4 regions of the Paraburkholderia sp. FT54 genome follow, and region 4 is predicted to be linked to each of the others. Evidence: predicted binding sites of a transcription regulator. Region 4 holds the regulator's gene; each other region holds the start of a gene.
What was found. Region 4 encodes LexA, which represses DNA repair genes until DNA is damaged. Its sites were predicted from a motif close to ACTGTATNNNNATACAGT; they were not measured.
Positions count from the first base shown of each region.

Region 1: a site for LexA is predicted at 1,807-1,824, ahead of imuA (translesion DNA synthesis-associated protein ImuA). Genes of this name have one in related genera too.
Region 2: a site for LexA is predicted at 4,504-4,521, ahead of RI103_RS08320 (putative DNA modification/repair radical SAM protein). Genes of this name have one in related genera too.
Region 3: a site for LexA is predicted at 2,650-2,667, ahead of imuA (translesion DNA synthesis-associated protein ImuA). Genes of this name have one in related genera too.

Region 1 is NZ_CP134195.1:2,823,925-2,831,697, reverse strand. It holds rRNA gene RI103_RS13065 (23S ribosomal RNA) at 1-1,077, shown strand, start outside; gene imuA (translesion DNA synthesis-associated protein ImuA) at 1,893-2,732, shown strand; gene RI103_RS13055 (DNA polymerase Y family protein) at 2,632-4,443, shown strand; gene RI103_RS13050 (error-prone DNA polymerase) at 4,449-7,773, shown strand, end outside.
Region 2 is NZ_CP134195.1:1,760,943-1,768,715, reverse strand. It holds gene RI103_RS08345 (GntR family transcriptional regulator) at 1-658, opposite strand, end outside; gene ldcA (muramoyltetrapeptide carboxypeptidase) at 971-1,897, opposite strand; gene tadA (tRNA adenosine(34) deaminase TadA) at 1,926-2,660, opposite strand; gene RI103_RS08330 (DnaJ family domain-containing protein) at 2,657-3,058, opposite strand; gene RI103_RS08325 (2'-5' RNA ligase family protein) at 3,598-4,203, opposite strand; gene RI103_RS08320 (putative DNA modification/repair radical SAM protein) at 4,534-5,742, shown strand; gene RI103_RS08315 (UdgX family uracil-DNA binding protein) at 5,752-7,227, shown strand; gene RI103_RS08310 (Ohr family peroxiredoxin) at 7,290-7,773, opposite strand, start outside.
Region 3 is NZ_CP134198.1:356,941-364,713, reverse strand. It holds gene RI103_RS38695 (error-prone DNA polymerase) at 1-448, opposite strand, end outside; gene RI103_RS38690 (DNA polymerase Y family protein) at 455-1,924, opposite strand; gene imuA (translesion DNA synthesis-associated protein ImuA) at 1,845-2,546, opposite strand; gene RI103_RS38680 (alpha/beta hydrolase) at 3,306-4,277, opposite strand; gene RI103_RS38675 (hypothetical protein) at 4,377-4,751, opposite strand; gene RI103_RS38670 (NmrA family NAD(P)-binding protein) at 4,934-5,815, opposite strand; gene RI103_RS38665 (TetR/AcrR family transcriptional regulator) at 5,980-6,552, opposite strand; gene RI103_RS38660 (IS110 family transposase) at 7,469-7,773, opposite strand, start outside.
Region 4 is NZ_CP134195.1:2,422,581-2,430,353, reverse strand. It holds gene RI103_RS11310 (universal stress protein) at 23-487, shown strand; gene RI103_RS11305 (DUF2939 domain-containing protein) at 641-1,309, opposite strand; gene RI103_RS11300 (hypothetical protein) at 1,428-1,772, opposite strand; gene lexA (transcriptional repressor LexA) at 1,845-2,495, opposite strand; gene RI103_RS11290 (sulfate ABC transporter substrate-binding protein) at 2,809-3,849, shown strand; gene cysT (sulfate ABC transporter permease subunit CysT) at 4,000-4,902, shown strand; gene cysW (sulfate ABC transporter permease subunit CysW) at 4,899-5,930, shown strand; gene RI103_RS11275 (sulfate/molybdate ABC transporter ATP-binding protein) at 5,930-6,988, shown strand; gene RI103_RS11270 (CysB family HTH-type transcriptional regulator) at 7,082-7,773, shown strand, end outside.

The DNA.
Region 1 (7,773 bases), 400 kb from region 4:
CGTATAGGGTGTGACGCCTGCCCGGTGCCGGAAGATTAAATGATGGGGTGCAAGCTCTTGATTGAAGTCCCGGTAAACGGCGGCCGTAACTATAACGGTCCTAAGGTAGCGAAATTCCTTGTCGGGTAAGTTCCGACCTGCACGAATGGCGTAACGATGGCCACACTGTCTCCTCCCGAGACTCAGCGAAGTTGAAGTGTTTGTGATGATGCAATCTCCCCGCGGCTAGACGGAAAGACCCCATGAACCTTTACTGTAGCTTTGCATTGGACTTTGAACCGGTCTGTGTAGGATAGGTGGGAGGCTTTGAAGCGTGGACGCCAGTCTGCGTGGAGCCATCCTTGAAATACCACCCTGGTTTGTTTGAGGTTCTAACCTTGGTCCGTGATCCGGATCGGGGACAGTGCATGGTAGGCAGTTTGACTGGGGCGGTCTCCTCCCAAAGTGTAACGGAGGAGTACGAAGGTACGCTAGGTACGGTCGGAAATCGTGCTGATAGTGCAATGGCATAAGCGTGCTTAACTGCGAGACCGACAAGTCGAGCAGGTGCGAAAGCAGGTCATAGTGATCCGGTGGTTCTGTATGGAAGGGCCATCGCTCAACGGATAAAAGGTACTCTGGGGATAACAGGCTGATACCGCCCAAGAGTTCATATCGACGGCGGTGTTTGGCACCTCGATGTCGGCTCATCTCATCCTGGGGCTGTAGCCGGTCCCAAGGGTATGGCTGTTCGCCATTTAAAGAGGTACGTGAGCTGGGTTTAAAACGTCGTGAGACAGTTTGGTCCCTATCTGCCGTGGGCGCTGGATATTTGAAGGGGGCTGCTCCTAGTACGAGAGGACCGGAGTGGACGAACCTCTGGTGTACCGGTTGTCACGCCAGTGGCATCGCCGGGTAGCTATGTTCGGAAGAGATAACCGCTGAAAGCATCTAAGCGGGAAACTCGCCTTAAGATGAGATATCCCCGGGGCTTCGAGCCCCTTGAAGGGTCGTTCAAGACCAGGACGTTGATAGGTCAGGTGTGGAAGCGCAGTAATGCGTTAAGCTAACTGATACTAATTACCGTGAAACGACTCCACGCCGATGATAGTGCGGATTACCCGTGTGAAAGTAGGTAATCGTCAGGCTCCCCAGCAGCATCAGAAACCCCACCCAAAAAAGGTGGGGTTTCTGCGTTTACGTGGCCGCAAACACATAAAAAACGCACCGGAAACCGCCTTCACTCCCTGCCCATCCGCAGCGCGTTCGCGTAGCCTGTGAGCCTTCAGTTCTTGGCATTGTCTCGGCATCGATACTCGATTCCTCGACTCACACCCTTCGCAACAGTCCAAACTAAAGCGTAAAAATTGTACGGTCAGCCTTGTCTTTGCAACCTCAATCTGTAACCTAAGATAAACGGCTTGCGCAAATGTATCCGGGCTCGAAACAGGCGCAGATCAAGCGCCCGGCCCTCAATGAGAAGCCGCGTCCGACGGTCCTTAAAAAAGCCGTCAGTCTGCAGGACTGGATTTCATGTCAGGTTTCCTGCGCCACGACTCGTGTCCACGAGCGTGTTGCGCGTGAGGGAAAAAACAGTGCACGCCCAGATCGATACCGATCAGCGTCGCGTTTGCCATGCTGGCTTTCCGGAAAAGGAAACGGCCCGATCAGCGTAAGCCGATCGGGCCGTTTCTCTCAGGCTGACCATCCCAGTAAGCTGTTTTCATCAGACATAATAGCTGCCCGAAAATAGTATTCATCACCTCCTCAAACCCTTCCTGCATCCACCCGGGCAGCATCCCTCCGTCTTAACATTCATCCCAAAATACTGTATAAATATACAGTGAAAACTCGTCGCCTCATGCTTGCCTGATGCCGGGCAGGGCGGAGCATTCCCTTTCAAGAGCGTCCCTATGGCAGCAGCGATTCAGCTTGCGACGACCTCATTGTCGTCCCAATTACGGCGTCAGGTGTGGCAGGGCAACGAGCTTGCCGAGGCGGACTCGCGTGTGATTTCCAGCGGCTATGCTGCGCTGGATCAGTTGTTGCCGGGACAAGGTTGGTCGGCTGGCGGTCTGACAGAACTGTTGATCGAGCATGGTGGCGTGGGTGAAGTACGTCTGCTAGCCCATGCGCTGCGTCATCTGACGAGGCAAGCCGAGCGACATGTCATGCTCGTGGCGCCTCCGTATCAGCCATGCGCTGCCGCATTGAGAGCTTGGGGTGTCGATGTCGAGCGAGTCTTATGGGTGCGCTCAAGTGAAGACCAGGCCCTGTGGGCCGCCGCTCAGGCCTTGAAGCAGGATGGCATCGGAGCGGTCCTGGTTTGGCTGCCGAATGCGCGCGCCGACAAGGTCCGGCGTCTGCAAGTGGCGGCTCAGGAGTCGTCATCGCTGGCATTTTTGATCCGGCCTGTCGAAGCCGCCACGCAATCTTCCCCCGCGCCATTGCGAATGATCTGTGAGCCACTCTTGCCGGCCAATGCGCAGACGATCAACCGTCGTCAATGGCTGCAGGAGATTGGTCTATCGATCGACATCTTCAAGCGGCGTGGGCCGCCGCTAGCCGAGCCTCTTCGTCTCGTTTTGCCTTTACAAAGCGTCTTGTTACCGGAAAGCGGAGTCGGCGGCCATCAAGGACCAGAGATCAAACATGCTGTGGATCGCAGTCACATTGCCACTCTTGTCGCTGGAAGCGGTGAAGCCTCTCGTGCCGCTCCCGGATGGTTCGCTCGCGAAGCCGAATCGGCGTGAATCGCGCGACGAGACAAGCCAGCTTCACGATGCCGACAACATCGTTGAAGGACGTTGTTACGCACTAGCCGATTACGCGCACATCCTGATGCCGGATTTCGACGCATTGCGTGCCGGCGTGCATGCGGGTCATTCGCGTTCGTATGCCTTGGCGTTGGCGCCGGGGCTTGAACTGCTTTCCGTCGATGCCGCCCGCGAAACTCAGGCATTTGAAGCCATAGCGCTTGCCTTGCTGACGTACACGCCGAAAGTGTCACTGGCCGATGCGAGCACCCTGTTGCTGGAAGTCGGCTCCGGTTTGAGGCTGTTCGGCGGCTTGCGCACGTTGTTGTCGCGGGTGTCTGCCACGGTGGCGGAATTCGGCTATACGGCGCGCATCGCCTGTGCACCGACCGCTTGGGGAGCGTGGCTGTTGGCGCAGGCGCGCGCTGTTCGGCAGGGGCATCGCTGGCACGTGGTCAAGGAAACTTCACTCGCGCGTGTCCTCGATGGTTTATCGGTATCGTTGCTGCCGGTCACGCAAGCGCATCGCGATGCGTTTTCGCACATCGGCTGTACGACGCTCGCCGATTTGCGTCAATTGCCGCGCTCAGGTGTCGTGCGGCGTTTCGGCAGCGCAATCCTGGATCTGCTGGCGCAGGCGTATGGCACGCGCCCGGATCCACGCGAATCGTTTCGTGCGCCGGCGTCGTTCCATGCGCAATTGGAGTTGCCCTCGCGGGTCGATAACGCGGATGCATTGCTGTTCGCCGCGCGTCGGCTGATCGTGCAGTTGGCCGGCTGGCTGAGCGCGCATCATGCGGCGCTCAGCGGTTATACGTTGCTGCTCGAGCATGAATTGGCGTCTCGTCATGCACCGAAGACATCGAGTCTGAAGGTCGCGTGGGCCATACCGTCGCGCGATGCCGAGCATCTGATCTGGTTGCTGCGGGAAAAATTGAATCAGACGGTGCTGGCGGCGCCGGTCATCGAGTTGAAGCTGGTTGCGGATCAGATCGGCGAATATGCCGGGCGGTCGGACACCTTGTTTCCCATGCCCGAATCGGATGGCGATTCGATTGCGCGTCTGCTCGAACGCTTGAGCGCGCGGTTGGGACCGGAGAATGTGCTGCAGATGTCGGTGCAGGACGATCATCGTCCCGAGCGGGCAATGCGTGTCGAAGCCTACCAGGCGCAAGCGTTTTCGCGCAAGAAACGTTCGCCTGCGAAGTCCCGCTCGAAGATCAAAGCGGACAAAACCTGGCTGACCGATGAGTTGCGGCACGCTGCCGTGGAGGAAGGGCGCGAAGACGGGGAGACGGCCGCCTACGCGACCGAAGTGATGCTGGCCACCCAGGCGACCGAAGCCACCCAACGCCTATCCGGAACAAACAACGCTAAAAGCATCAACGCTAAAAGCATCAACACATCCGCACCGCAACCCAACAACGCCCAGGCATCCCTCGATCTACCCGACAGCGCGTTGCCTTCTCAACCTCGCCCGGTGTGGATGCTCGATAAGCCGCTGCGCCTGATGATGCGCGAGCAGCGGCCTGTCTATCGTCGTCCGCTGAAAATGCTCACGCGTACCGAACGGATCGAAGCAGGATGGTGGGACGGCAACACTGTCGAGCGGGATTACTACGTCGCGGCCGATGATCGCGGCCATATGTTCTGGGTATACCGCGAACGTCTTGGCGGCGAGTGGTATTTGCAGGGTTTGTTCGGCTGAGCATCATGTCCTTATCCCAGCCATCATTTCTCGCGCAGCAGGTACTCGCCGTCGATTTACCGGCGTATGCGGAGTTGCATTGCCTGACTAATTTCTCTTTTTTGCGTGGCGCTTCGCATCCTCATGAGCTCGTCGAGCAGGCGATGTCGCGCGGCTACAGCGCGCTCGCGATCACCGACGAATGTTCGTTGGCCGGCGTCGTGCGCGCTCACACAGCGTTGAGGGAAATCAAAGAGGAGCGAGACCGTCAGCAAAAAGAGCGAGATGACAAGGCCAAAGCTGCGCAACCGGAAGCGCCTTTGGACGATGCGCCGAAAGCCGAAACTTCTCAACAGGAAGCCACGGAAATCGAGGCATTAAAACCTCTTCCTCACCTGATCATCGGCAGCGAACTCAATCTGACCGACGAAAACGGCGAACCATTCTGCACCCTGGTTGCGCTGGCAACCAACCGCAACGGCTACGGCAATCTTTCCGAACTGATTACGCTAGCGCGCTCGCGAGCGGACAAAGGCAGCTATCGCCTTAGCCCGTCGGACTTCACCGATTTGCTCCCCCATCTTGCACATCTAAAAACGTTGCCCGATTGTGTCCTGATGCTCGTGCCGCAGCGCGCGGCGACGCTCTCGCATACGCTGCGTTGCGCGCATTGGCTCGCCTCGTTCGCTGCACAACGGGCGTGGATCGCGCTCGAACTCTGGCAAACGGGCAGCGACGATCTTCAGATCGACGCCTTGCGCATGATTTCAAAAGCGAGCGGTTTGCCACTGGTCGCGGCAGGCGGCGTTCTCATGCATGCCCGATCGCGCAAACCGTTGCAGGACACGATGACCGCCATCGGCCTCGTTACGCCGTTATCGCAATGCGGCCATGCGCTGGAGGCGAATGCGGAGCGGCATATGCGTACGCGCGTGCGGCTCGGCAAACTGTATCCGCGCGATACGCTGGAAGAAACGCTGCGTATCGCCGCGCTATGCCGCTTCTCGCTCGACGAACTCAAGTACGAGTATCCCGAAGAACTGGTGCCGGCCGGCGAGTCGCCGTCGAGTTATCTGCGCAAGCTGGTCATGGCCGGTGCGATGGAGCGCTGGCCTGAAGGCATGGACCTGAAGCGAATCGGTCAGATCGAAAAGGAGTTGGGGCTGATCGCCGATCTGAAATACGAAAAGTATTTTCTGACGGTGCACGATATCGTGAGTTTCGCGCGCTCCAGAAACATTCTCTGCCAGGGGCGAGGGTCAGCGGCGAATTCGATCGTCTGTTATTGCCTGCACGTCACGGAAATCGATCCGGTGCACATGAACATGCTGATCGAGCGATTCATCTCGCGCGCACGCAACGAGCCGCCTGATATCGACGTCGACTTCGAGCATCAGCGGCGCGAAGAGGTGATTCAATATATCTACGCGAAGTACGGCCGTCATCGGGCGGCCCTGACTGCATCGCTGATTACGTATCACGCGCGCAGTGCGCTGAAAGACGTCGGCAAGGCGTTGGGTCTCGAAGCGTCGTTGATCGAGCGGATCAGCAAGTCGCAACAATGGTGGGACGGCACAGATGCGGTCGCCAAATATCTGGCCGAAGCGGGCTTCGACGCCAACTCGCACATCACGCAGAATCTGATTCGCCTCACGAAGGAGTTGCGCACTTTTCCTCGTCATCTGTCGCAACACGTCGGCGGTTTTGTGATCGCGAAAGACAAGCTGTCGCGGCTCGTGCCGATCGAGAACGCGACGATGAAAGACCGCAGCGTGATCGAATGGGACAAGGACGATATCGACGCGCTCAAGCTGCTGAAAGTCGACGTGCTGGCGCTAGGCATGTTGTCGGCCATCCGGCGCGCGCTGGAATTCGTCGCGTTGAGGCGCGGTTTTCCGACATTCAGGATGCAGGATATTCCGCGCGAGGATCGCGCCGTCTACGAAATGTGCGGCCATGCCGATACGATCGGTGTATTCCAGATCGAATCGCGTGCGCAGCAAAGCATGCTGCCGCGTCTGAAGCCCAACAAGTACTACGATCTCGTGATCGAAGTGGCGATCGTGCGGCCCGGGCCGATTCAGGGCGGCATGGTGCATCCCTATCTGCGCCGCAAACAGGGGCTCGAACCTGTCGACTACGCGAAGGATGAGTTGCGTCCCGTGCTCGAACGTACGCTCGGCGTGCCGATTTTCCAGGAGCAGGTCATGCATCTGGCGATGGTTGCGGCGAAATATACCGGTGAGCAGGCCGATCAGTTGCGGCGCGCCATGGCCGCATGGCGGCGCAGCGGCAACCTGGCGAAGTACCAGAAGGATTTGAACGAGCGGATGCTCAAGCGCGGTTATGAACAGGAGTTCATCGATCGCATCTGCAAACAGATCGAAGGCTTCGGCGAGTATGGATTTCCGGAGAGCCATGCGGCGAGCTTCGCGCTGCTCGTCTATCTCAGCGCGTGGTTGAAGCGCTATGAACCGGCTGCTTTTCTGGCGGGTTTGCTGAACAGTCAGCCGTTGGGGTTTTATTCGCCGTCGCAACTCGTTCAGGATGCGAAGCGTCACGGCGTCGAGGTATTGCCGCCCGACGTGACCTTGAGCGATTGGGAGTCGACATTCGAACGACGCGGTCATGAAGGACAGCGGATCTCAGCGGACGAAACCTGTTTGCATCGTCAGCAAGCCGTACTATCCGCGCAGCAACTGCGCGATCTTTCGCTACGGCGCCTGACGGTAAGCAGGACGGTCCGGCGCGCGGCACAGCGATTGACTGCCCGCGTGTTTCAAGCGTCGAACACCTATGGCGCTCGCGGTCCCGCCGTGCGCATCGGCATGCATCTGATCAAGGGTCTGGCGCAAGGAGCCGCCGAGCGCATCATGGCCGCTCGCAACGAGGCGCGGTTTACCGATGTCGACGACCTGGCGCGTCGCGCGGCCTTGACGCGGCGCGATCTCGAAGCGCTTGCCGCGGCGAACGCGCTGCTCAGTATCGCGGGACATCGGCGCGAAGCGTGGTGGGCCGTGACGGCGCAACACACGGTGCCCAAACTGCTGCGCGATGCGCCGGTCGCCGAAGCGCCGCTGATGTTGCCGCAGGCAGCCGAAAGCCGCGAAATCGTCGACGACTATGCGAGTATCGGTCTCACGCTCAATCGCCATCCGCTCGCATTGTTGCGCGCACGCCTTGCCCAACAGCGTTTTCGCACGGCCGCCGAACTCGCCGCGTGTCAGCACGGCACACTGGCGCGAGCGTGCGGCATTGTCACTGTGCGGCAGCGGCCGGGCACGGCAAACGGCACGGTGTTCGTCTCCATTGAAGACGAGACCGGTTCGATCAATGTGATCGTCTGGCCGT
Region 2 (7,773 bases), 660 kb from region 4:
CACGTGCGGGGCGATCCAGCATCTTCAACTCGACACTTTGCAGATGGCGCGACATTAATGCCGCCGCCTCTTTTGCATCGCCGGCGTCGAGTGCGGCGAGAATGGCTTCGTGGTCCTCGAACGAGCATGGGCTGCGTCCAAGCGACTCGTACAGCGCGGAAATCAGTGTGGAGCGCGCCACCAGGCCGTTCAGGCAGTCGCACAGCACGGCGTTGCCGGTGAGTCCCGCCAACTCGGTGTGAAACTCGCCCGACAGACGAATCCACGCCGGAAAATCACGTGTTTCGAACGCTTTGCGTTCCCTGCCGATCATGCTGGCAATGCTCTTCAAACGCCGCATGCCGTGACCACCGCAAATCTTCTCCACCACCGCCAGCTCGATGATGCGACGCATCTCGAACACTTCGTGCACTTCCTGCAGCGACGGGCTTGCCACGAATGCCCCGCGATTCGGTTCGAGATCGACCAGGTGGTCAGTGGCCAACTGCGCCAGCGCTTGCCGGATCGGGCCGCGCTTGACACCGAATACTTCGCATAACTGCGCTTCTGTCAGCTTGGCGCCCGGCGCGAGCCGATGCTCGAGGATCGCCGCGCGGATGCGCTCGGCGATCGCTTCGGGCTTCGAACTATTCGCGGCGGCGGACTCTGTGTCGGACATGATGTTCGTCTCGGTATGTTGGTCATCATAGGATGGACATAAAAATTGTCAACAATTTTTGCTTCGAATTTCGACAATCTTCACGCTAAGCCTGAGCTGGCGGGCAGCTGGGCGGCTTGAGTGCCCAGCGCAGTCTCAGTACGAGTTTAATTAGGTAGGGCGGGTGCCGTCTATTGATGGCGGGTTTTGTCAACAAAATCAGAAGGCCTTCACGGGCCGCTCTGTCGGCGGTGGGTTGGTGAAACTGACCGTTAGTTGCATTGATAGACTAAAAAGAAAGCGGGCAACTACCCGCTTTCCTCCCCCGCTGCTTCAGACGAGGTACGGATAGCCGGACAAACTCAGTTTGAACCCGCGTGCGTCGGCGACGAGATGCGCGTCCGCGCCCACCGGCAGCGTCAGCATGTTGCGGACATGCCCGAATTGCAGGCCGGTGACGACCGGAATGCCGATCACCGACCTCACCTGCTCGATCATGGCGTGCAGGTCGTAGCCGTTGTCGTAGTCGTAGGATTTGGCGCCGGAGAAATCGCCCAGCACGAGCGCCTGTTGCTGCGCGAGAATGCCGGACAAGTGCAGTTGGTAGATCATCCGCTCGACCCGGAACGGTTGCTCGTTGACGTCCTCGAGAAACAGAATGCCGCCCTGCACCGGCGGCATGTACGGCGTGCCGATCAGCGATGCCACCACTGCCAGATTGCCGCCCCACAACATGCCCGAGACATCGACCGGTTGCGCTTGCGGCGTGTTGCTCGAGACCGTCATGGTTGGCTTTGTCAACGCCGACCAGAAGTGCTGCATGGTGAATTCGCTCAGTTCTTCCGCGCCGAAGTCGCTCATCACCATCGGCCCACCGAAGGTTTTCACGCCGGCGCGCGCCAGCAGCGCAAGCTGGATCGCGGTGAAATCGCTGTGTCCCACCAGCGCGATCGGCTGATCGGTCAGCCGCCGTTGCAACCCTTCGTAGTCGAGCCCATGCAGGATACGCACCGCGCCATAGCCGCCGCGCACGGCCAGCACGATGTCCGGCAACTCACGCGACGGGTCGGCGAGCCGGTTCAGTTCGGCTGCGCGTTCGCCGTCGGTGCCGGCGAAGCGCTGATAGCGGCGCCTCGCCGCCTCCACGCCCTCAACGTGATGCCCCTGCGCATGCAAGCGCTGCAACGCGCGACGCAGCACCTCGGGGTCATGCGGATACCCGGACGGCGCGATCAGTTCGATGGTGCGATGGACGGTCATTGGCAGGACCTTGTTGGACGTTGTTGTTTTAGAGCGCCTCAGCCGGGCCCGGTTTGGTGCCGGGCTCGCTAACCGCGTCGGCGCGAGCCACCGCACGGGCTGCTCGGCTCGCGCGCCGCCGTTCGGCAAAGAACGATTTGAGCGCGGCACCGCATTCGCTTTCGAGCACGCCGCCGATCACCGTGGTGTGATGATTCAACTGCGGGTTCGCGAAGGCGTCGACGACACTGCCGCACGCGCCGGTTTTCGGATCGCGCGCCCCGAACACGACACGGGCGATACGCGCGTGCATGATGGCCCCCGCGCACATCAGGCACGGCTCGAGGGTCACGTAGAGTTCGCAGCCCGGCAGACGGTAATTTTCCATGGCTTGCGCCGCGGCGCGCAACGCGGCCATTTCCGCATGCGCCGACGGGTCGTGCCCGCCGATCGGATGATTGAAACCTTTGGCGATGACTTCGTCGCCGCGCACGAGGACCGCGCCGACGGGCACTTCGCCGGCTGCGCGCGCCTCTTCGGCGGCGGCTTGCGCCAGCGCCATGAAGCGGCGATCGCGCGCGGAAACCTCGGGGACAGCGGAAAATGGGGGCGGCCCGCCAGGCGTGGGATCTGTATTCGCCGAAGCGGCGGCGGCACCCGAATCGGTCGTAGCCGATTCGGCGACACCGCTGGCCGAGGCTTGAGAACCCAGCATATGCTGCGCTTCGTGAGATTCGACAGAATCCGAATCCGGCACGGCGGCGTGGACAAGCGGCTCGCTCACTGCGAACCCGCGTCTGCCATATTGAGGTTGCCGGCGCGCTCGCTCAGCCGCTCGGCAATGCGCCGGCAGTATTCGCGCGGCAGAACCAGCGGGCCGCCACGCAACGATTCAAGTGCCATATCGAGCGCCAGCATGCGCGCCTGGAGACGGCAACGGGTAGCCCGGTCGCTCACGGCATTCAACTCCGCTTGCAGGTCGCGCAACGCGCGCAACTGCTCGACAGCGGGCGGCACGAAGCCCGCATTCTTCAAAATCCGGTTGGCGACGCGCACTTCTTCCGGGACCAGAGCATCGTCGTCCAGAGACAGCGGCGCGCCCGCGCCCGGTAACTCGTCGAACTCACCTCGCGCGGCGGCGGCGGCAATACGCTGTTCGACTAACGCATCAAGCAATTTCATCTGCAATCCACTACGTTGCGGCCCAAGCATTCTATCAGGGAGCGCACGATCGTTCCGCTTCTCCAACCGACGAAATCCCCTACGTTTTCAGATTCTGCGTATTTGAGGGGCATAGGGTCGTGCGCTACGCTGGGGGATTCGCGGCCGCGCCGCGTGTGCCGCCCTTCTCCGCCGAAAAACCGACAACATACTTTCAGCGAACGATGCCGTACGCGCCATTGCTCGCCGCCCCTCAAAGCCACCGACATCATGCAATCAGGAATGATTCACTCGAGCCGTAACCACGCCACCGTCACTTTCGACGCCGGCACCCGTCTCCAACGCGCTGCACATGCTTCGCACCTGGGCAAACGCATTCTCAAATCGTGGCCGCGCGCAATGCTAGCCGCCTTGACCATGTCGCTCGCCCTTTCGGGTTGTGGCGTGTTCTGTGGCGGCGCGGGCGGCAGCGGAGGCGGCTTCGCCGGCGGTTGTGCGACCGGCATGCGGTTCTAATCCGGCGCCCTTCGACAACCCGGCGTCACCTGGGGCGACGCGCGCTATGAACCCGCGCCCGTGAAAGTCCATCGAGCCAGCGCAACATGGCGCGTACGCCCAAGCAAACTGTGCATCAACGCAAACTCACGCACGTTCCAGCATACCGGTTCGACGGGACGTGCCGCGGCCCACGGCATGCCGTACGCCAGTGTGACGTGCGGCGTGTAGTGCGCCGCGGATGAAGCCGCGTGGTCCCCCAAACCGGCATTTCGCAACGCAAGGCCCAAGGCGTCGTGCAGCCTGTGCAGGCCAGCGACGCCCTCGCCTCCGCCCAGTACCAACGGTCCCGGTCGCGGCTTCGACGCGAAGCTGACGGCAGTGTCGAATTCGACGCTGAACGGCTCCATGGCGACCGACGCAGCCGCTTTCATCGCCGCATCGACTCGCTCCTGTGGCAAACCACCCGCGAAATTGCCCAAGTGCAGCAAGGTGACATGCAGACGGGCCGCCGCAAGCGGTTTGCTCCGCGCGCGCGTCTCTGCGCAAAGCTGTTGCGCGAGCTTCGAGATGCTGGCCGCTGTCGTGGCATCGGGAAAGACGGCGAAGAACAGGCCGTCTGTCGGCGTTGGCGGCGCCTCGAGCCCAGGCAACCAGAGTTGTTCAGGCATGGCGTTCCTGACCGGATAAAGCCGGCATGTAGATGAATCTCCGTTCATTGTGCGGGCTCACCCGCGTACCTGATCTGTTCAGACCACCCGACTGCGCGAGGTTCCACATCAACCTTGTTCTAAAGCCATTGAAATTTTCAAAGCTATAGTCCGACTGCGAGCAAACGCTGCGCCAATCGGACAAGCTCAACTCCCGTTAGATCGCTTCTGCCCCGACATTCCTGTTCGCCAGCCACGCTCCATAAATGACCCCGCTCCACTCAAAAAACCGCTTGCAGTGACCGCCTGCCCACGTACAATACTGTACATCCATACAGTACTGGCGGCAACGTGGAATTGCTCAGAAAGCTGGAAATATTGGCCGACGCCGCGAAGTACGATGCGTCGTGCGCGAGCAGTGGCGCGCCCAAGCGCGGCTCTCGCGGCATTGCCGGACTGGGCGCCAGCACCGGCGCAGGCATTTGCCACAGTTTCACGCCGGACGGGCGCTGCGTCTCGCTGCTGAAAATTCTGCTCACCAATTTCTGTTTGTACGACTGTCAATACTGTGTCAACCGGCGTTCGAGTAACGTGCCACGCGCGCGCTTTACGCCCGAGGAAGTCGTCGAACTGACGCTCGATTTCTACCGGCGCAACTACATCGACGGACTGTTTCTGAGTTCCGGAATCATTCGGTCATCGAACTACACGATGGAACAGCTCGTGCGCGTCGCTCAGTCGTTGCGTGAGGATCACCAGTTTCGCGGCTATCTTCATCTGAAGACAATCCCCGACGCCGATCCGCAGTTGATTGCACAAGCCGGCCGCTATGCCGACCGTTTGAGCGTGAACATCGAATTGCCCACCGAGGGCAGCCTCGCGCGGCTCGCACCGGAGAAAAACGTCCGCACCATCAAACTCGCCATGGGCTCGATCCGTCTCGCGCAGGAAGAGGCGCATAGCGACGCCAGCGCGCCGAAGTTCACGCCCGCGGGCCAGAGCACGCAGATGATCGTCGGCGCGGATCAGACGAACGACAGCACGATCTTGCAGACCGCCGCGGCGCTGTACGGAGCGTACAAGCTGAAGCGCGTGTACTACTCCGCCTTCAGCCCGATTCCCGACAGTCCTTCCGCGTTGCCGGCTCAGGCGCCGCCGTTGTTACGCGAACATCGGCTGTATCAGGCCGATTTCCTGATGCGCGGTTACGGCTTCAGTGCGGAGGACCTGTTCGAACAACCTGGCAATCTCTCGCTCGACATCGACCCGAAGCTCGCATGGGCGTTGGCGCATCGCGACCAGTTTCCCGTCGACCTGAACCGCGCGCCGCTGCGCATGATCGCGCGCGTGCCGGGCATCGGCATGCGCAACGCGAAACGCCTGGTCGAGTTACGGCGTTCGCGCCGTGTACGCTACGAGGACCTCGTGCGGTTGCGTTGTCCGCTGGAGAAGATCAAGCCGTTTGTCGTGACGCAAGACTATCGCGCGGCGCTGCATGACGCGTCGTCGGCGCGATTGCGCCGGGTGCTGGCGCCGCCGGTGCAACTGGCTCTGCTGTGAAGTCTCGCGATGCGTTCCATCGTTATCGAAGACCATTTCGCCGCGTGGCGCGCCGCGTCGCTGGGCGCTTTAGACGAAGGCCTCGCGCCCGAGACGATCGAATGGCGTGTCGGGCAGGAACGCGAGTCATCGCAAGGCCGGACGCTGTTCGACTACGGCGCGACATCCGCAGGCGCGGCACCTCGACCCACTGCCGCGACCGTGCATGTTTCCAAGGAACTGGCGACACTATTGCGAGACGCTGCGTCATACCGCGAGTCAGATCGCTGGGCGTTTTTATACAAGGCGCTGTGGCGCTGGCAACATGGCGACCGCGCGGTTGCCTCGCCGGCAGATGCGGATGGCGCCCGGCTCCATCGTATGGCGAGGAGCGTACGACGTGCCAGGCACGACATGATCGCTTATGTGCGCTTTCGCAGGCAGACGTCGGCGTCGGCTGTGCAGACGCCCGAATACGTCGCCTGGTACGAGCCCGAACATGATGTCCTGGCGTGGGCTGCGGAACACTTTGCGCAGCGCATGGGACGCTCGACGTGGATGATCACGACGCCGCGCGGCGCCGCCTTCTGGGACGGTCGGCAACTGCACCTGGAGCAACGCCGCGCCCTGCCCGCCGATCATCGTGGCGATACAGCGGACGAAGCCGGGACGCTATGGCTCGCCTACTACCGCAGCACGTTCAATCCGGCGCGGCTGAACGAAGCGGCGCTCGAACAGCACATGCCGGTACGTTTCTGGAAAGGCCTGCCGGAAGGCCATCTGATTCCCGCGATGATCAGTGAAGCGAAAACCGGCGCGCGCCGCGTGGCGCAGGCGAGCGGCGTCGGTGCGCTGGGCGGCAAGACCATTCCGATCGAAGCGGAGATGGCGCAACCCGCCCGCGAGCAGCCCTCGTCGCTCGATACTTGCCGGCGTTGCAACCTGTGGCGCAACGCAACGCAAGCTGTGGGGAGTTCAGGGCCAGGCGACGCGCGCATCATGCTGATCGGCGAGCAGCCCGGCGATCAGGAAGATCTGAGCGGTCAGCCATTTGTCGGGCCAGCGGGGCAATTGCTGGAGACCGCGATCACGCGCGCCGGACTGTCGCGCGCGCAGGTTTATCTGACCAACGCGGTGAAGCATTTCAAATGGGAGCCGCGCGGCAAGCGCAGGCTGCACAAAACGCCCGGGCAGCGTGAGATCGAAGCGTGTTCTTACTGGCTCGAGCGGGAGTTGAATGCAGTGCGGCCGGCGGTGGTCGTCGCGCTTGGCGCGACGGCGCTCACGGCGTTGCTGCGCGGGAAAGTCAGTCTGAGAGACTATGTCGATGCGCCGTTCAGAGTGGCAGGCGGCTGGGGCATCGCGACCTATCATCCGTCGTTCGCGTTACGGCAGCAGAACGACGCGGACTGCGAGAAGCTATTGGCCGAGATCAGCAGTGCCCTCATCCGGGCGCGTGAGTTGGCGGAATCCGTCACGGCGGCTGTCACGAAACGGCAGCAGTGAACAGAGCCCCTTTTTTGCGCACTCTGTAGAACATCAACTTCCGAGAGAATCTTCACGCAGCGTCACGATCTGCCGGCGTCGTCCTGCTGCACAAGCGCGACGACATTCCCGATCCCCTGCCGTGCCATCTTGGTATAAGGGCAAAAGCGTTCCGTGTTGCGGACCAGTTCCTCGGCCACGACACGCTCGACACCGGGCAATCGAATACGGGTCTGCGCGGTCAGGATGAACAGGCCGTCCATGGGATCGCGGCTGAAATCGACGGTGACCTCCACCGAAGCGCCGGGAATCGGAATGCTTGCCCGTGCCGCAAGCAGACTCAGTGCACCATGAAAGCAGGCCGCGTAACCCGCCGCGAAGAGCTGCTCGGGATTGGTGCCGCCGCCGGGACCGCCCAGCGCCTTCGGCAATCGCAGGTGAACTGTGAGATTGCCGTCGTCAGAACGGGCAATGCCCGACGCGCGCCCATGACCCGCGTCGCCGCCTGTTACGGTGACGGTGGTCGAATACAGCGTTTGAGGGTCTCGCCCGTGATACCTGTCGAGC
Region 3 (7,773 bases), on a different replicon from region 4:
CGGGGTAGTCCGGTGACAGGATCGCCACGCACTCGGGCAGTCCCCGCATGTGACCAAAGGGCTTTTCCGGGTGCGCCAGATCCATCGGGGCGAGCCGGTAGCTGCCCTTGTGGGCACGCATGCGCCCGAGCGTGATTAGCTCGGACAGGTTGCCGTAGCCTTCGCGCGTCATCGCCAGTGCGGTGAATGACAGGGCCGGTGAGCCGTCGGAGTTGGTCAGGTGGAAGTGCGACCCGACGATGAAAGGCAGCCCGGCCTTCTTCGCCTCGACGTGCGCGCGCACGACGCCGGCCAGCGAGCATTCGTCCGTGACAGCCAGCGCGGCATACCCGAGCTGCGCGGCGCGAGCGGCGAGATCCTCGGCGTGCGATGCGCCGTGCAGAAAGGAAAAGTTGGACGCGCACTGCAGCTCCGCATAGTCGGGCAGTGCGCCGTAGGTCGGCGCCATGGGCGATCACCCGAACAGGCCATGCAGGAACCAGCGCGGTTCGCGTTCCTCGACGGCGCTTACGCGCTCCCGGAAGACCCAGTAGTGCACCGCGTCTTCGGACTCCGCGACAAAATAGTCTCGCGTTACCGGATGCCCATCCTGCCAGCCGACCTCGATCCGTTCGCCCGGCGAGACCATGCGCAGCGGCGTGCCGTAGAACGGGCGGTGGCCGCGCATGATGAGCTGCACCGGGTTGTCGAGAAGCCAGGTGGGTCGCGGAAGATTTGGCGGCGGCAACATGGGTCTGGCGGTCTCGCCGATGGGAAGCCAGCGTGCGGCGACTTCCGGGCGGTGGTCGGCAACCGGAGCCGCCTTGAGCACGTTCTGCACGCCGAGCCGGGCGACGAGCAGCTCCATCAGGCGCGCGTGATCCTGCGGCGAGCCGCCGGGCTCCGGGAACAGCGATTCGCTCGGCGTGTCCGCTTCGCGGACGTCCTTTGCATCGAGGCGAACGGCGATGACCGGCGCGGCCAGTTCGACGCGGCCCAGCCGTTCTTTCAGCAGGCGCACGAGGTGTTCTTCGCGTGACGTCGGCTCGCCAAGCGCGATTTCGATTGCCGTCGGCGGCACCGCCGCGCGCCCGCGTTCATGCTCGAGCTCAAGTACAAACCGCGCGATCGCCAGCTGTCGCGCCGACAGCCAACCGGTCATCTGCAGGATCAGCCGCCGCGCCGCGAACAGCACGGCTTCCGCATGCTCGATCCGGTCGGGCAGCTCGAGCCGCGCGCTGAAGGCGGGGGGCAACTCCAGCCATTCGTACAGTTCCGGTGCCGCGCCCGTCGCGCGATCGAGCGCATCCAGCAGCGCCGTGCCGCAGCGCTTCTTGAGGCCTGCGCGGGGTAATCGCCGGACGTCGTCGACCGTTTCGCATCCCAGTCCGTCGAACCATTCGGCGTAGGGGCGCGCAAGCGGCAGGGCAGGTAACGGCACGCGACGCAGGGCGCGATCGACGGATCGCAATGTGAGCGCAATGCCACCCGACGCTCGGGCGAAGAGCCACGCGGCCTGCGCCGTCGGTGCAACGGCGAGTGTCGCGGTCACGCCGAACGCGGTCGCCGTTTCGCGCGCCCGCCGGCGCAGTGGTCGAATGCCGCCGAAGAGCCGCAGGCTCGCCGAGACGTCGGCCAGCACGACCGATTCCTCCGCCAGCACCACGTGCGGGGTGAACTGCAGCAGGGCGAAAGCCATGCCACGAACAAGCTCCGCTTCACGGGTGAGATCACGTTCCCGGATGACCGCGTCGGGGACGAGCGTCAACACGCCACCGCGGCGCATGCCGGGCACGATCCCGCCCGAGTGCGCCGCGCGGTCGAGCGCGACAACGCGGTCCTTCTCCAGCACGACAAACCCGCCCTCATTGCGTGGCATCGACCAGCGCGGGAGAAACGACTCGAGGGCGAGGTGCGGCAGATGTACGCCGATCCAGAGTTGCATATCGGCTCAACAGGGCAGGTGAAGGTACGAGAGGAACGAAAACGGGTTCGTCGCGCTGCGGTCCGCGGCGCTTGACGAAGGTCACTTCAATACCGCCCCTGGCGGCTCGCAGCGCAAGTCGCAGTGGCGCCGGCGACGTCGCTTGGGCGGCCGCGAGCGGGCGAAACAGGAACAGCAGGGTGTCGGAGGCCTGCGCGGCCAGATGCAGGCGCCGCAGCGCTTCCTGCCGGACTTCGGCCTGCCAGAAGAGCAGGGCGCCGCAGGTTCCGGCACGCAGGATCTGCTCGGCGGCCCACAGCGCGTCAGCCGTGCGCGGCGTATGCAGCGCGCAGGCCTGCGCTGCGGGAATGCCCAGCCACGCCAGACCGGCCGGTTGCAGCCGGTGCGGCGGCTGCAGCAGGAGCAGGGGGCGGGATCCGACGGTCGCCAGTGCGGGCCGCAGCAGACGCAGTTCACCGCAGCCCGGCTGCGGTGTGAGCAGTTCGGTGAGCGCGCCCGCGGGCCAGCCACCGCCCGGCAGTTCGGCGGCCAGCGCGGCATGGCCGCACGACACCACGCGATCGAAGCCGGCGGCCAGCTGCGAAGCTCGCCACAGCGTTATTCCCCCCAAGGCGGGATACATAGTTGAGTCGAGTAGAGCGTCTATCGAACGTGCGCGCTCGTCAGGAGGACGTGTCTGCGTGTAAAGGGCGGCAGCGGGGGTCATCGGAATCGCTCACGTAGATACTGTATAAATATACAGTGATTCTAACCCATCCCTTTCGAAGCCGCCCAGCTTCAGTGATCGCACTGCGTTCGCATCTTTGGTATGCGAAACACCACCCGCCACAAACCTTTGGCAAAGCGCTCAGTGCGCGGATACTGCCTCAATTTCGCGGCAATCTGCGCCGCAATGGCCGAGGCTCGCGTGCGATCCGGCCCCGTTTCTGGTGGCCGGTACGCACGCGGCACTGCCGAGCGACGTTACGCCCCGTGAGGACGGTCGAGTCGAACCAAGGTTTCGCACACCGACCATACTATGGTAGTGGTGTTCGTGTGGCTGACACCGCGCGGCATCCCGCCTACCTTGGAGACGAAATCGTGAGTTTGAGTGTGCGCTGTGAAAAGGTGGTGCTTACCGGCGGGGGTAAGCCTCGCCCGACAACGGCTTCAGCCGGAAGCAACCCGAGCAGCTATGGGCGCAATGAAATAGCTGAAGCCTTGGATGATGCGTGTCGCGAATTGGTGACAGCGCAAGTGTGAAACGTATCTTGAATCGATTCGTTCCTGGCAACCGCGACAGGATTGGCGCTTACCTGGGAGTGCGAGCAATGACGGATGTTCCCGTACTGCGCGTCAGCACAGCTCGGGCTTGGTGACCTGATGGTGAGCGAGCCGGCTGTTACTCGGGCTGGTTCAAGAAAACAGTCACGTCTTTCAGAAACAGATCGGGGTATTGATAGAGCGCTCCGTGATTCGAGTCCGGGTAGATAATCAACTGGGCATCCGGCAGGTTCTGCTGCAGCGTGTAGGAGTTAATCGTGTAGTGGACGATGTCGTTGCTGCCGGCGACCACAAGGACCGGTTGCTTGATCGCCTTGAGATAAGCGGTGGAGTCCGCACTCGGGACACCCCAAGCTGCAAAAGCGGCAACTTGGGCAGGAGCCACCTTGGCGTCGACGGCAGCATCACGATCCACTTTTCGCGCGTGGATTCGCGTCAGAAACGCGCGTCCGGCAGCTTGCGATGCATCCGACTGGGTGAAGAATACGTCGAGCAACAAGTCCTGCTCCGGCGTGCGTTTCTTCGCCAGGAATCCCTGGAACTCTGGAGTCAGCGTCGCCATGCCTGCGCCGCCTCGCGGCCCACTCCCCACCAGCACGACACGGCGAACCAGATCAGGCTGTTCGGCGGTTACTTCCTGAGCGACGAGACTTCCCATCGAGAAACCGAGCAAATCAGTCTTTGTGATGCCAAGCGCGTGAATGAAGGCAATTGCCTCCTTTGCCATCGCTTCGATCGTGGTGGGCACTTCACCGCCTGAACTGCCGACTCCGGCGTTGTCGAACAGGATTACGTCACGGTCACGCGCGAAGCCATCGATGACCTTGGGGTCCCAGCTATCCAGGTTGCCCACGAAGTGCTGGAAGAACACCAGCGGAACAGCGCCGCGTTTTCCGAATCGACGATAAGCGAGTCGCGTGCCGTCGAGATTGATGAACTGGGTTGGTACTGTCTGGAATGTGGTCGAAATGCCGTTCACCGGTGCGGTCTTGACGCTTGCTGCATTCGCGGGCATCAGGTAGAAAGCCGCGGCGAAACCAGTCGCGATAAGACTCAAACGAAGGCTGGACGTCTTGCTGAAATGCTTCATGGTAGTTTTCCTGTCATGGTGGGATAGCGATACGAGTTACGAACATCCTCAAATACTGTTTGCCGTTGCCGGGAATGTCCCGCGAGACGTGTGCTCGCATCAAAGGAAGACGTCTGGGCCAAGGTCCTGTTCAAGCAGTGACCCAAGCCGCGCAGCGAGTGACATGACAGAGTCGATGGGACTGAAAGTGACGCTTACGCGGGGAACGCCGCCGTCCGGGTTCCGCTCGATAATGGCGACTCCACAGAGCGTCTTTCCGTTTCCAAGCTCCGCGGCGTATTGAAGCAGGCTACGATTCTCAACGGTACCGAAGAAAGTCGGCGTTTGCGATTTGTATAGTGAGTCGACCGCAGCAATCAGTTTCTTAATGTTTTCACGCCCCGACACGGCTCGGCGCAGGACAGTACTTGTTAATTCGGCATCCGCGGTCAGGTCGTCAAGGAATGGGTGACGACCACCATTGTTGGCTGACATAATTCTTCTCCAAGTTGGATAAACAGCATCAAGTCCGCCATCCCTTGCGTCGCAGTAGTTCAAGTCAGGCGATTGAAGGGCACTAAACCGCATTATTTTGTGTAGTTGCAGCTCAATCGAATACAAGAAAAGCTGCCTCGTGGTGAGCTCGGGTGGCGATGAAGAACAAAACAAAGGGAGCACTACACCTCGAACGCCGAGCGGTTTTCGGCAACGAACGCCTCGATGGTCTGCGGCGCTTGTCTCGTGATCTTTTCGATTAAGTCATTCGTGCCTGCAAAGATGCCGTTCTGGTAATCGATTGCCACTTCGATAAAGTGCTGGATCAAGAATTCGGGCAAATCGTATGTTTCCAGATGCTTGCGATACGCCTCAATGCTTGTCGGGCTATAGACGACTTTGCGACCCGTCACGTGGCTGACGGCGTCGGCAATCTCTTGCTGGCTAAGATCGACGGGACCATACAGCGGATACGTCTTACCGATATGGGTTGACGGCTGAGTGAGAATTGCGGCGATAGCGCGCGCCTGATCTTCGGCGGAGATCGGTGCATGGCGTCCGTTGCCGTAGGGAAGCGTGATCTTCCCCTCCTTCACGATGGGGTCGCGCACCCACGGAAAAGTCAGCCACTCCGAGAAGAACGTCGGACGGATGTGGACGGTCGGCACACCTGACCAATCCAGCACACGCTCCGCGATCCAATGATCACGGGCCGCGTGACTCTTCGCGTCTTCGCGGGCGGATATCTGCGACATGTTCACAACGACTTCGAGCTCTGCGCGACGCGCCGCGTCCGCAAAGTATGCGGTTGCCTGGATGAACCCTGGACGCACGGGATAGCAGAGGTAGGCTCCCGATATACCTTGCGTGGCGCGTATCACGTCGTCATGTTCAAGCAGATCGCCCACCACGACCTCCGCGCCGGCCTTTCGAAGTGCTTCGCTTCTTTCGTCTTCCTTGTGAACAAGGGCCCGCACACTGTGACCGCCTTCGATAAGATGACGAACTGTGTGAACGCCAGTCTTGCCAGCGGCGGCCGTAACGAGATATTTGCGTTGTCGCATGATGTTGATACTCCGTTCTGAAGGTATGCGCACTCTTCCCGGGTGCAAGGCGCTGCTCATACCGGTGCCCGACGTCGCAAGGATATGTGTGTCATTTCCTCTGTTTAAGTGCATATGCACACTAAAAGATAAGCGTTCGACCGATAGCGAAGTCTCCGTATCGCCTAAATTGCGTCGAGATGTTCCCTTACGTGATTCAGAACCGATGTCGAAGCATCGCTATCCGTCAGGATTCGGGACATAGTGACTGCGCCGATCATGGCCGCTACTGCAAAGACGGCCCTCGACTCCGTCGAGTCCGACCGCTGCCGACCCAGCTGCTTTGCTACCAGATCAATGAGCTTGCTAAAGCCTCGAGAGGCGGCAACACGGGTGTTTTCGTCGCAGCGCGCCAACTCACTGCCCATTCCCGAAAGGGGACACCCATCCGCGACGTCGTCGCGATGGATCGTTGATACATAGCGTTCGACGATGGCCCGAAAGCCATCTTCGCCGTCGCTCTCGCTGGCGGCATCTTCCAGCGTAACAACGAGCTTTTTCGTCGCGACTGCGCACGCCTCGGCAACCAGTTGATCTTTTGACTCGAAATGCCGATAAAAGCCGCCATGCGTGAGCCCGGCGTCGGACATGACGTCGTGGAGGCCCGTCGCGGTGATGCCGTTGAGCCGAAACTTGCGTGCCGCGACGTCAATGATTCGCTGACGGGTCTCGGCAGTTTCAATCCTCGATTTCCGCATGACTGCGACGTCTCCAAGACGATCTATTGATTTAGATGGTAGTCATCATCTAAATAGAAGTCAAGTGAAACGGCGGAAGTTTCTTGAGCGATCGGCGCCCATGGAGCATGCCTCCCTTTTTCTTCGGGCGCAGACCGATGTTGGTGAAGACTCATGGAAGCTAGCCGGGATTGCACCGTTGTCGCGTGCCCTTCGACCGTAGACTTGCCTGGGTAGATCGTAGCGGTGCATCAGAATATTTCCTCTGTCGGATGACTGCAGACCCTGCAATCAAGGACAGTGCTGAAACTGGTTCGGATGCCGGTTATGCGCCGAAAGTACGAATTCGTCTTTTGCGGGACCTGTCATTCGCGACCGCCGACCGCCGACCGTCGAATGTCAGAAAAGCGAGCCGTAGCTGCCTGGCCAACGTCAATATTCGAATGACGGGACCGATAAGGCAACATTTACAATCGTGAATCGAATGGCCGCTTCTATGGGTGGATCCGACGCCTGAATGTCCGAGCGCCGATGCGGGCGAATGACGCTTCATGGCCGATGCTGTTTGCAAGGACTTCGCCCGAGAGTCAAGATCGGGGTTCGATTTTTTTGACGCTTGCAGACACTTGACGCGCACATGCAGGTGGGCCGGTTGGCGTAGTCATTTCATTTTCCTCAAATCGGCTGCTGCTGTCGCGTCGAAGCAATACCAGGAACAGACTGCGTCTTTGCAAACGGCCTTGTTGCCCGAAACGTATCGGGCGGCCATGATATGAGCCGCCCAGGAGAACCCCATTTGAAAACCGGCGAACAGGCATGAGGCAGTAAGCCTCATGCGGTAGCGACTCGCCAACAGCATCCTCGGGTTCTTCTCCTGTTCGGTCCGACCTCGTCTTGCTATCGCGTCGAGCAGTAGTTGAGTTATGCTGAAATCAGGTCAGGTGGTAGCGGGCGGTAACGGCGGATGCATCGGGTGGCGTTGCCAGGCATCGGCATCGTAGCGTTCGTCCCTGGCGAGCATCGCCCATAGCATTCGGGCATGCTTGTTTGCAATCGCAATCAGCGTTTTGTGATAGCCCTTGCGTTCATGGAGTTGCCTGATCCATCGTTGCAGGCGGCTTGCGTGCGTGGGATCGGCACGCAGCGCCGACTGCAACGTACTTCGGGCACCCTGAACGAGCAGAGTGCGCAGATAGACATTGCCGCGCAGGCTGATATGTCCGAGCCGTGTCCTGCCGCCCG
Region 4 (7,773 bases):
TCCCGCGCGAAGGGAGAAAATCATGGCGAGCTACCAGAAGATCCTGCTGTGCTACGACGGCTCGCGCGAAGGCCGCAAAGCACTACGCTGCGGCGCCGACCTGGCGTTGGATCTGAAAGCGGAAACGCACTTGTTGTCGGTGGTCGACATGCGTTCGAGTATCGCGCAAAGCGCGGGCCTGCTGACCGATGTGGCGTGCGGCAGTTTCGAGAAGACCGCACGCGACATCCTGCAGGAAGGCGTGGACTGGCTCACCGAGCGAGGCGTTACCGCACAGGGGCATTTCGCATTCGGTCATCCGATCGACGAGATCGCGAACCTCGCCAATGAATTGCATGTCGACCTGGTCGTGGTCGGCCACCGCTGCCGCACGGGTTTGTCGCGCTGGTGGATGGGTGCGGGCAATACGCCGCTACTCGACCGTGTCTCGTGCAGCATTCTGGTGGCCTGTTCTTCCGCGCAGGAACAGCAGCAAGTGGCGGCTTGACGGGTGGTGGTCGTTTGCAGCGCGGCTGACTAATGGCCTCGGCCTGACGACATTGGGCGGGTGGCTTTGACGTCGCAATGGAGTCGTCGCACGACTCTCCGGGAATTGGCGCGGCCAGATGATGCCGCGCCAAACAAAGCGGACGTCCCGTGATCACTCGTTAAGGTTGACCGCGGCCAGCTTCCAGGTAAATGCACCCTCGCGCTGAAAAATCGCCGAGTAATGCGCGTCGCCGGCGCCATGCTGGTAGGTGACCACGAACTCGTTGATGCCGCGATAGCCCGCCGTGGTTTGCGGCGGTTGTGGTGGCGCGGCGTTGGCATTGCCATTGGGTGCGTTGCCGGCCGTGGGCGCTGCCGGCGCTGGCGCGGGCGAAGTCGCAGCGGCGTCCGGCGGATTGTTCGCGGCGGGCGGCGCGGGCGGCCGCTCGCCCGGATCGCCGCGCGGCGGCATGCCGTTCAGCAAGGCCGCCACGCCGTCCGGTGTGGCATAGGCATCCACGAGCGGACCAATCAACGCGACGCCGATCATCGCGCCAATCGCGGCCAACGGATTCCCGTTGCCATGCGCGTCAAGCCGGCGCGTCAGCAAGCCGGCGACCTGCTGCTTCAGGCTCTCACGCAATGCGGGGAAATCAACGTATTGATTGACGGTTTGCGCGTCGCGCGCGTCGGCAGCGCGTTTGAGATTGTTCAGCGCGATGTACGGTGACGCGTAAGCGAACCCCAGCGCGGCGATGACTACAATCACGATCAGCGTGATGATCAGCGGCCGGGTAGCACCGCCCTTGGTGCCGCTTTTGGTAAGTTGCGGAACTGCCATCGAGTGAGACTCTCCATCAGGTGTGATCTAACGTGGACCGCGGCCACGCGAAAACGATCCCACGCAATGCAATCTCTTGCCGTCCGGTTCAAGACTCGCCGAGTGCCATCAAGACAGATCAAGACTCGAATACCGCGCCATGCACGTTGGCCTCGTCGGCGATGCAGCGGTCGATCATGCGGCATACGGCTTCCATCGTGCCGACCATGATGAGACGCGACGGTCCGTGATAAACACGCACCGGTGCGCGACGCGCCGGTTCAGCCGTATTCAAACCCGAATTCAACGACACGCGGGCAAACGCCGGCAACGACGACGGCAGGCTCGGCACAGCGTCGGGCGAATCGAACAGCGACGGCGTGCTGAGCGTGGCCGCCTCGATCAATGAGCAGGGTACCAGCTTGCGAAGATGGCGCAGACGACCGAACTGGCGAAAGGGCAGCAGGCGGGCAAGACGTTCCATGAGACTCTCCAGACAATGCAGCGTTGATGCGGCGTTGGCGCGGCGTTTTATTTTGTCGAACGAGCGGGAGGGTCAAAACTCGCCGGGGCGAATGAGCCCCACGGCGATGCCTTCCAGCGCGAACTCCGCACTGCCGGTTTCAACGAAGATGTTTTCGTAATCGGGGTTCTCGGCGATCAGTTCGAGCCCGTTCGGCCGGCGCTTCAGGCGCTTGACCGTGACGTCGTCGCCCAGCCGGGCAATGATGATCTGGCCGTCTTTGGCTTCGCTGCGCTTTTGCACCGCGAGCAGGTCGCCGTCGAAGATGCCCGCGTCGCGCATGGACAGTCCGCGCACCTTGAGCAGGTAATCGGGCTTGCTCGAGAACAGCGCCGGGTCGCACGCGTAGTGCTGCGAGATATGTTCCTGCGCGAGAATCGGACTGCCCGCGGCCACCCGTCCGATCAGCGGCAGCGACAGTTGCATGATGCTGGCGTGCGGCAACGTGAACTGGTACGGCGAATCTTCCGGGCCGGCCAGCAGGCGAATGCCGCGCGACGCGCCGGCCGCGAGTTCGATCACGCCCTTGCGAGCGAGCGCGCGCAGATGCTCTTCTGCCGAGTTGGCCGAGCTGAAACCCAGCTCGGCGGCGATCTCCGCGCGGGTGGGCGGAAAGCCGGTGCGTTCGATAGCCCGGCGGATCAGATCGAAAACCTGCTGCTGTCGTGCGGTGAGTTTGGTCATGGCGCCACTGTATGTATGAACAGGTGACTGTATTTTTATACAGTATTCGGCGCAATTCAAGCTTTACTTTAAGTTCGCGGTGAAGGACGGCGTTCGAGCGTCGTCAAGCGACGCTTGAACACCCGTTTTCATGCCGCAACGCCTTATCTAGCTGTCATTACCACTTTTGCGTATTAAAGAATGAAGAAACATTATTTTTAATGATGAAAGCCCTTCGATAGACTGGCCTCCAGTTGACGTTCATGTGCACGTGACCGCGACGCAATAAGACACCACACGCTGTTTCAGCGGACACAACGCGGAGAAAGTTGACATGAATCACCAAGGTACGGGGCTGGCAGGCAGGACGAAGAAACTGATCGCGGCGCTCGCGTTGGGCGCGGCGAGCGCGCTCGGCGTGATGGCGCAGGCGCATGCCGCCGACACGACGCTGCTGAATGTCTCCTACGACCCGACGCGCGAGCTGTATCAGGAGGTCAATCAGGCGTTCGGCAAGGAATGGAAGGCGAAGACGGGTGAGACGATCACCTTCAAGCAGTCGCACGGCGGCTCGGGCGCCCAGGCGCGCTCGGTGCTCGACGGCCTGCAGGCCGACGTCGTGACGCTCGCGCTCGCTTACGACATCGACGCGCTGGCCAACAAGGGTTTGCTGGACAAGGGCTGGCAAAAGCGTTTGCCGGATAACGCGTCGCCGTACACGTCGACGATCGTGTTTCTGGTGCGCAAGGGCAACCCGAAGCACATCAAGGATTGGGACGATCTGACCAGGCCGGGCGTGTCCATCGTCACGCCGAATCCGAAGACATCGGGCGGCGCGCGCTGGAACTACCTCGCGGCGTGGGCGTATGCGGAGCATCAACCGGGCGGCAATGACCAGAAGGCCAAGGAATTCGTCGGCAAGCTCTACAAGAATGCCGGCGTGCTGGATTCGGGCGCGCGCGGCGCGACCACCAGCTTCGTGCAACGCGGTATCGGCGACGTGCTGATCGCATGGGAAAACGAAGCGTTCCTGTCGCTGAAGGAGTTCGGTCCGGACAAGTTCGAGATCGTGGTGCCGTCGGTCAGCATTCTGGCGGAGCCGCCGGTGGCGGTGGTGGACAAGGTGGTCGACAAGCACGGCACGCGCAAGCTGGCCGAGGCGTATCTGAACTTTCTGTATAGCGAGCAGGGCCAGGAGATCGCGGCGAAGAACTTCTACCGTCCGCGTTCGAACAAGGTGCCGGCCGAGCTGACCGCCAAGTTTCCGAAGCTGAAGCTGTACACCGTGGACGATTCGTTCGGCGGCTGGGCCAACGCGCAGAAGACGCACTTTGCCGACGGCGGCGTGTTCGATTCGATCTATCAACCGCAGTAACGCACAGGCACGAACAGGCCTCTGCCGTCACCGGCGTTGGCAAGAAAACGGCGCGGCAACGCGTCACTCCCGAGCGCGCCCATGGGCGCGCTTTTGGCCGCCGGGCCCGGCGACCGGCAACACGAGCATCAACCTGAACGAGTAACGAGCATGACGACGTTGACTTTCCGAAAACCGAGCGCGTTGCCCGGTTTTGGCCTGACACTCGGCATCACGGTGGCTTATCTGAGCCTCGTGGTGCTGATTCCGCTTGCGGCGACCTTTCTCAAGACAGCGACGCTCGACTGGAGCCAGTTCGTGCGGGCGGTGAGCTCGCCACGCGTGCTCGCGTCGTATCGCCTGACGTTCTTTTCCGCGCTCGGCGGCGCGCTGATCAACGCGGTGTTCGGCTTTCTGGTCGCGTGGGTGCTGGTGCGCTACACGTTTCCGTTCAAGCGCATCGTCGATGCCGTGGTCGATCTGCCGTTCGCGCTGCCCACCTCGGTCGCCGGCATTTCGCTCGCGGCCGTGTACGCGGGTAACGGCTGGATCGGGCAGTTCCTCGAACCGCTCGGCCTGAAGATCGCGTTCACGCCGGCGGGCGTGCTGGTCGCGCTGACCTTCATCGGTTTGCCGTTCGTCGTGCGCACGGTGCAGCCGGTGCTCGAAGAGTTCGAGCGCGAACAGGAAGAGGCGGCTGCGTGCCTGGGCGCCTCGCGCTGGCTGACGTTTCGCCGTGTGGTGTTGCCGGCGGTGTTTCCGGCTTTGCTGACGGGTTTCGCGCTGGCTTTCGCGCGCGCGCTCGGCGAGTACGGTTCGGTGATCTTCATCGCCGGCAATGTGCCGATGAAGTCGGAGATCACGTCGCTGCTCATCATCACCAAGCTCGAACAATACGACTATGCGGGCGCGACGGCGCTGGCGGTGGTGATGCTGGTCGTGTCGTTCCTGATGCTGCTCTTCATCAATACCTTGCAGTGGTTTTTGCAGCGCCGCACTAGCCGTGGCGGAGCGGGTCCGGCGCCTGCCGTTGCGAGTGTCGCCGCGATTGGTGTCGGCGGAGGTGCGCAATGAGCCGCGACTCCGTGAAGAATGCAGGTGCATCAGCCGCTGCCGTAGCCGTGGCGCCGCGCGCGCCGCTGAACGTTGCGCGCCGGCCCGATCCGGTCACCGAACCGCCCGTCGTGCGCTGGATCCTGACCGGCGTCGCGCTGCTGTTTCTCGCGCTGTTTCTCGTGGTGCCGCTCGTCGCTGTGTTCTATCAGGCATTGAACAAGGGGCTCGGTTTCTATCTGGAATCGCTCGCCGATCCGGACGCGCTCTCGGCGATCAAGCTCACCGTGATCACCGCCGCGATCGCGGTGCCGCTGAACCTCGTATTCGGTCTCGCGGCTTCATGGTGTATCGCCAAGTTCGATTTCCGCGGCAAGGCGTTGCTGACCACGCTGATCGATCTGCCGTTCTCGGTGTCGCCGGTGATCTCCGGTTTGATTTATGTGCTGATGTTCGGCGCGCAGGGCTGGTTCGGCCCGTGGCTGCAGGACCACAACGTGCAGATCATTTTCGCGGTGCCGGGCATCGTGATGGCGACGATCTTCGTGACATTCCCATTCGTCGCGCGTGAACTGATTCCGCTGATGCAGGCACAAGGCAACGACGAAGAAGAAGCCGCGCATGTGCTCGGCGCGTCGGGCTGGCAGATTTTCCGCCGCGTCACGCTGCCCAACGTCAAATGGGGCCTGCTGTACGGCGTGATTCTGTGCAACGCGCGGGCGATGGGCGAGTTCGGCGCGGTGTCGGTGGTGTCGGGCCATATTCGCGGCCAGACCGACACGATGCCGCTGCACGTCGAAATTCTCTACAACGAATACAACTTCTCGGCGGCATTCGCCGTGGCGTCGGTGCTGGCTCTGCTCGCACTCGTGACGCTCGGCCTGAAGCTGCTCGCCGAGCGCCATATGTCGGCGGAACTGTCGGCCGCGCGCGATGTGCCCGCGTACGCCGGTCCCGTCACGCCGGCAGCCATTGCAGCACCGGCAACGCAATCAACGCACGCAACGCATGCATCGCAGCAACACCCGCTCAAGCAAGGAGAGCTGTAATGGGTATCACCGTTCGTAACCTGCAGAAGCGCTTCGGCGATTTCGTCGCGCTCGATAACGTCTCACTCGACTTTCCGCCGGGCGAACTGGTTGCGCTGCTCGGGCCGTCGGGTTGTGGCAAGACGACCTTGCTGCGCGTGATCGCCGGACTCGAATACGCGGACGGCGGCCAGGTCGTGCTGCAAGGCCAGGACGTGGCGACGGTCGGCGCACGCGAGCGGGAAGTGGGCTTCGTGTTCCAGCATTACGCGCTGTTCCGCCATATGACGGTGTTCGAGAACGTGGCGTTCGGCTTGCGGGTGAAACCGCGCAAGGAGCGTCCCTCGGAAGCGGTGATTCGCGAGAAGGTGCATGAACTGCTCAAGCTCGTGCAACTCGACTGGCTCGCGCAACGCTATCCGTCGGAATTGTCGGGCGGCCAGCGGCAACGAATCGCGCTTGCGCGCGCGTTGGCCGTCGAACCGAAAGTGCTGCTGCTCGACGAACCGTTCGGCGCGCTGGATGCGAAAGTGCGCAAGGAACTGCGCAGCTGGCTGCGGCGTCTGCACGACGATCTGCATATCTCGACGATTTTCGTCACACACGATCAGGAAGAAGCGCTCGAAGTGGCCGACCGTATCGTCGTGCTCAATCGCGGGCATGTCGAACAGGTGGGCAGTCCGCAGGACGTGTACGATCATCCGCAGACTTCGTTCGTCTACGAGTTTCTCGGCGCGGCCAACCGTCTGCATGGCAAGGTCGATGCGAGCGGTTTCGTGGTGGACGGCGCGGCGCTGCCGGTCTCGATCAAGGCCGATTTCAGCGGCCCCGCGTTTGCCTATGTGCGTCCGCACGATCTGCAGTTGTATCCGCAGGCGTCGGGCCATCGCGAGGGCATCGTCGTCGACGTGCGGCGCGTGGTGACGCTGGGCGGCTCGGTGCGGGTCGAACTCGCGGGCCGCGAGGGCAACCTGCTCGAAGCCGAACTCGATCGCGAAGCGTGGCGCGATCTGCAGCTCTCGATCGGCGACGGCGTGACGGCGGTGCCGCGTGCTTTACGCGTGTTCCCGGCGCAGTAAGCGCGGTCGAACGCGTAGCAACTTGCACCAACACGACTCGGTGTTTCAAGCAAACTCAAATAACTCAACTCTGGCTGAACCGGAGACATCAAGATGAATTTTCAGCAATTGCGCTTCGTGCGCGAAGCCGTGCGTCAGAACATGAATCTGACCGAAGTGGCGAACGTGCTGTACACGTCGCAGTCGGGCGTATCGAAGCAGATCAAGGATCTGGAGGACGAACTCGGCGTCGACATTTTCATTCGACGCGGCAAGCGTCTGACGGGCCTCACCGAGCCGGGCAAGGCGGTGCATCAGCTGATCGAACGGATGCTGCTCGATGCCGAGAATCTGCGGCGCGTCGCGCGCCAGTACGCTGACCAGGATAGCGGCCACCTCGTCGTGGCGACCACCCACACGCAGGCGCGCTACGCGTTGCCGAAGGTGATCCGTCAGTTCACCGAGGTGTTCCCGAAAGTGCATCTGGCGCTGCGTCAGGGCAGTCCGCAACAGATCGCGCAGATGATCATCAACGGCGAAGCGGACATCGGCATCTCCACCGAAGCGCTCGACCGCTTCCCGGATATCGTCACGTTCCCGTGCTATTCGTGGCATCACGTCGTGGTCGTGCCGAAGGATCATCCGCTGGTGGGCCGCCCGAATCTGACGCTCGACGAGGTCGCCGAATTCCCGATCGTCACTTACGACCAGGATTTCACGGGCCGCTCGCATATCGATCAGGCGTTCGCGAAAGCGGGCGCGTTGCCCGACGTCGTGCTGACCGCGATCGACGCCGACGTGATCAA